2 regions of the Paenibacillus sp. FSL W7-1332 genome follow, and region 2 is predicted to be linked to the other one. Evidence: riboswitches for the same ligand, from Rfam matches in the RefSeq annotation. Region 2 holds a riboswitch; the other holds the start of a gene.
What was found. A riboswitch is a leader RNA that binds a small molecule or an ion and turns the genes downstream of it on or off. The one in region 2 is predicted to bind cyclic di-GMP.
Positions count from the first base shown of each region.

Region 1: another riboswitch for cyclic di-GMP. It lies ahead of MKX98_RS25065 (GTP cyclohydrolase II); the one in region 2 lies ahead of MKX98_RS25485 (transglutaminase-like domain-containing protein).

Region 1 is NZ_CP150209.1:5,552,400-5,554,601, reverse strand. Features, by position in the region: gene MKX98_RS25070 (PLP-dependent aminotransferase family protein) at 1-573, shown strand, start outside; cyclic di-GMP riboswitch class I at 736-829, shown strand; gene MKX98_RS25065 (GTP cyclohydrolase II) at 1,017-1,766, shown strand; gene ribD (bifunctional diaminohydroxyphosphoribosylaminopyrimidine deaminase/5-amino-6-(5-phosphoribosylamino)uracil reductase RibD) at 1,784-2,202, shown strand, end outside.
Region 2 is NZ_CP150209.1:5,654,634-5,656,835, reverse strand. Features, by position in the region: gene MKX98_RS25490 (ABC transporter permease subunit) at 1-783, opposite strand, end outside; cyclic di-GMP riboswitch class I at 1,055-1,141, shown strand; cyclic di-GMP riboswitch class I at 1,199-1,287, shown strand; gene MKX98_RS25485 (transglutaminase-like domain-containing protein) at 1,301-2,101, shown strand.

The DNA of each region.
Region 1 (2,202 bases), 100 kb from region 2:
GATCTAGGCGAGGAACGGGGATATGATCCCATCTATGCCTACAACCGAACATCGCATGTGGTGTATTTGAAGAGCTTCTCGAAGATTATTTTCCCAGGATTGCGCCTGGGAGCCGTCGTCCTGCCGGAACGTTTGCTCGATACGTTCCGTGCTTTTAAAAGTTATGGGGATACGTCGCTGCTGTCCCAAGCGGCGCTTGAAATTTATATTAGCAACGGAATGTATGAACGGCATAAACAGAAGATTTACAGCCAGTATGAAACCCGAATGCAAGCCCTGAATGCGGCTGTGCAGCGATACGAGGGAGCCGGATGGATTGAAGCCGTGCCTGGCGACGGCGGCATATATAAGCTGTTTAAGCTGCCGCAGACCGTTAACCTGGAGCGGTTGATCAGGCGGCTGAAAGAGCGGAACATTCATGTGGTGTCCGGCAAGCTGTTCTATCTATCTAACAACCTTATGCGCGAGAAGTTTATACGTATCAGCATTTCCAGAGCACGGTTGGATCAGATTGAGGAAGGGGTTCAAGCGATCGTTGAGGAAGTGAAGCGGGAAGAAGGCAATCTATGGTGATTCTTTCGGGTCATGTTTATATTTAGGTTGCATTTCATAAAAATGTATTTTATATTCATCTGGTAGTTATATGATAAAAAGCTATTACTTTCGATTGTTTCCGATATGGTGTGTTCTTCCATATTCGGCAATGATCGCGGATTTATTTTATGAAATGACATCGTACGATAATGGCAAACCCACTGAAAAGTGGCGACGCAAAGCTATAGGGGCTAAGGCGGATCACTCGTATCCGCTATGCTAGCCAGTTACCGAATACGACGGAAAAGCCTCCGTCTATTCAGACAGGGGCTTTTTGTGTTTATTTATAAAAAAATTCGATTTTCTAACCAAATTCTTTAAGGTTGGAGAAGTAGTAGCTGACGTAAAAACTGCCAACGTTTTCAAGGAGGGAAACAAACCAATCGATTGATCCCCATCTAAACCAACAAGGAGTTGTATTCATGATTATGGACCAGGTCAGGAAATTGCTAGCTAGTAAATTAACCATTCTTAAACAGCCGGAATGTCCCAACATCGGTCTTGTTGGTCCCGTTCGGCTCCCTGTGCAGTTGGAGGACCATGAGGCTGTATTTAAATGGTATACATGGTTAAATACAGGCAATTCATTTGTGGATAAGAATGACATTCTGGAATCATTATCTCAGGCAGATCTCGCTTCACATCAGCAGTCTTCCGTACTAGTATATGGCGATTTTGCCAATGAGGAGCATGCCTTGATACGGATGCACAGCATTTGCCATACGGGAGACATCTTTGGAAGTAAACGATGCGATTGCGGCTACCAACTGCGGCAATCCATGCGCATGATCATTGAAAACGGTAGTGGAGCTCTCTTTTATTTGGCGAATCACGAGGGTCGCGGAATAGGGCTTTTCCCAAAAACGTTAGCTTATCTTTTGCAAGATGAGGGGTGCGATACTGTAGAGGCCAATCTAAGCCTTGGCTTTGCAGATGACCATCGATCTTATGATGAAGCCATACGTGTACTCCAAAGCTTGCGGCAAAAACCAGTCACCCTTATTACAAACAACCCTAGAAAGCTGCAGTCTTTGCGGGAAAAGGGACTTTTAACCGATCATCATAAATCCATTTGGGGAGATGTATCCGAGCATAATAATCGGTATTTGGCAACGAAGATCGAAAAATCGGGTCATATTTACGACTCTTTGGTGGAGACCGCTTTATTATGATGGGGAGTGTTAATCATATGAAATTAGACCAACAATTTATGAAGCTGGCATTGGATTTGGCAGGTACGGCCAGTGGGAAAACCAATCCGAACCCGGTCGTTGGCGCACTGATAGTCAAAGACGGACAAGTAGTCGGCGCAGGTGTTCATAGAAAGGCTGGGGAACCTCACGCAGAGGTGCACGCATTCCGGATGGCTGATGGGTATACCGAAGACGCAACGCTCTATGTTACGCTGGAACCAAGCCCTCAATCCTCTCCTTGCATAGAATTAGTCTTAAATTCGGGAGTCGCAAGAGTTGTCGTGGCGATGGAGGATCCGAATCCGAAGGTGGCCGGAAGAGGCATTCAATTATTGAGAGAGAATGGAATAGAAGTTGATGTGGGTGTATTGGGGAAGGAAGCCGAGTTACTTAATGAACGATTCGTGCACAATAT
Region 2 (2,202 bases):
TGAATTGGAGTCTCGCGTGACCTGATAGAACAAACCGAAATCGGTGTAAAATATGCGCCCTACGGCCAGGATGAACATCATGACGATCACCAGCTTGAGCATGGGCAATGTTATGAATCTCGTCTGCTGCCAAATCGAAGCGCCATCAATAACAGCTGCTTCATAATAGGTGCTGTCGATGCTTGTGATGGTTGCCAAATAAATGACCATACCATAGCCCAGGCCCTTCCAGACATTTAAGAGAATCAAGAAGAATGGCCAATATTGCGGCTCCATATACCAGTTAATAGGATCGCTGCCCATACTGACGAGCATTTGATTGACAATTCCTTTGTCGAAGCTTAAGAATGCCCAGCCTACCGCAGATACGACCACCCAGGATAGGAAATAGGGGAGGAACATCATCGTCTGATAGACTTTGCTGGCTTTGCGGCTGTGGAGGAGGCCGATCATGATCGCGAATAGGACGGGCAGAACGATCCCCAGCACAATAAACACAATGTTGTATCCGATCGTGTTTCGAATGATGATCCAGGCGTCATTCGACTTGAATAGGAACTCGAAGTTTTTGAGGCCGATCCAAGGACTGTTAAACACATTGCTCAAAAATCCGCCGCTAATCCTGAAATTTTTAAAGGCGATAATGATCCCGAACATCGGCAAGAAACTAAACAGGATGTACCAAATCGTGGTCGGCAGCGCCAAGAGGGTTAGCTCCGTATCCTGCTTGTGCCAGCGTATTCGTAAGCGCTTTCGTTTTTTGGGTTCGGCTTGTGAGCTCATGTCTGTCACTCCTTACGGTGTTATCTCGCTTGTCGTGCACTTGTTAGTTTTATTGTATAAGAGGAAGATTCGATGCTTCCAGATAACAAACTTGATACTATAGTCAACAAACGTTAGATTCGAAAGATTTATTGCTCTATTGTTCGGTTAATTAACAAGAGCCAAACGTTCAAGGTTAGACGCTCTGTGGGACCTAAGACAATATTCCAAATTTTAATTTTTTTATTGATAGAAATGGATATATTTGATATGATGTATTCACAAAAGCTACTCACGATAACGGCAAACTTGTCGAAAGGCAAGGACGCAAAGCTACAGGGTCTTCTTGACGAAACGTCAATGACAGCCAGCTACCGAACGAAGACGCTTTTTTTGTTTTTTTGGACAAACATCCACTGAATCCTGTGAAACTCTAATACGATAATGGCAAACTTGTCGAAAGACTAGGACGCAAAGCTACAGGGCCTTCTTGACGAAATGTCAAATGGCAGCCTGGCCACCGAAGGGGAGTTACAGCATGCGCAACGCAATGTTCGCGATAATTGGACTTTTTGCGTTACTGATATGGGCTCCGGTTGTACAAGCTGCACCATCTGAAGATTGGCTGGGCTTGGAGGAACTGGATCGTGGAGCAATCGTCATTCGATATGACGTGAAAGCAGGCACCAAAACGAAGCTCATGATCGGAAAAGGTCAGGATCAATATACATATGGGCTTTCGAGGGCAAAGCAGCAGGAAGTTTTTCCACTGCAGATGGGCAACGGGAACTACAAGATTTCCGTGCTGGAACAAGTCAGCGGCAGCAAATACAAGATCGTACAGGAAGCGGCAGTTAAACTTCAACTGACGAACAGCAGCCAAGTGTTTTTGAACTCTGTACAAAATGTCGATTGGAGCGAAGAGGGCAAGGCTGCTCAGCTTGCGAAAAAGCTAACCCGCACTGCTCACTCCGACAAGGAAAAAGTACAGGCTGTCTACGAATATATCGTCGGTACGGTTCGGTACGACAACGCTCTGGCATCCAGCAAGCTGACGGATTACCTTCCCGATAGCAACCGCACGATCGCTGGACAAAAGGGAATGTGCTACGATTACGCCTCCCTGTTCGCTTCCATGCTCCGAAGCCTCGATATTCCGGCAAAGCTTGTCATGGGAACCTCGGAATACGTCGATGTCTACCACGCCTGGAATGAAGTATATTTGAACGGGCAGTGGGTAACCATTGACACAACCGTCGATGCAAGCTGGAAAAGCAAAGGAGCCGGATACAAAATGATTAAAGATGCCTCCAGCTATTCAGCATCCAAATACTACTAATTAATGCGTAACAATAAAATTAAGCTTTGGACGATTATGTCCAAGGCTTATTTCGCTTGTATAGAAATTGTATAGTTTTGGCCGATATAATGCAGGAAGCC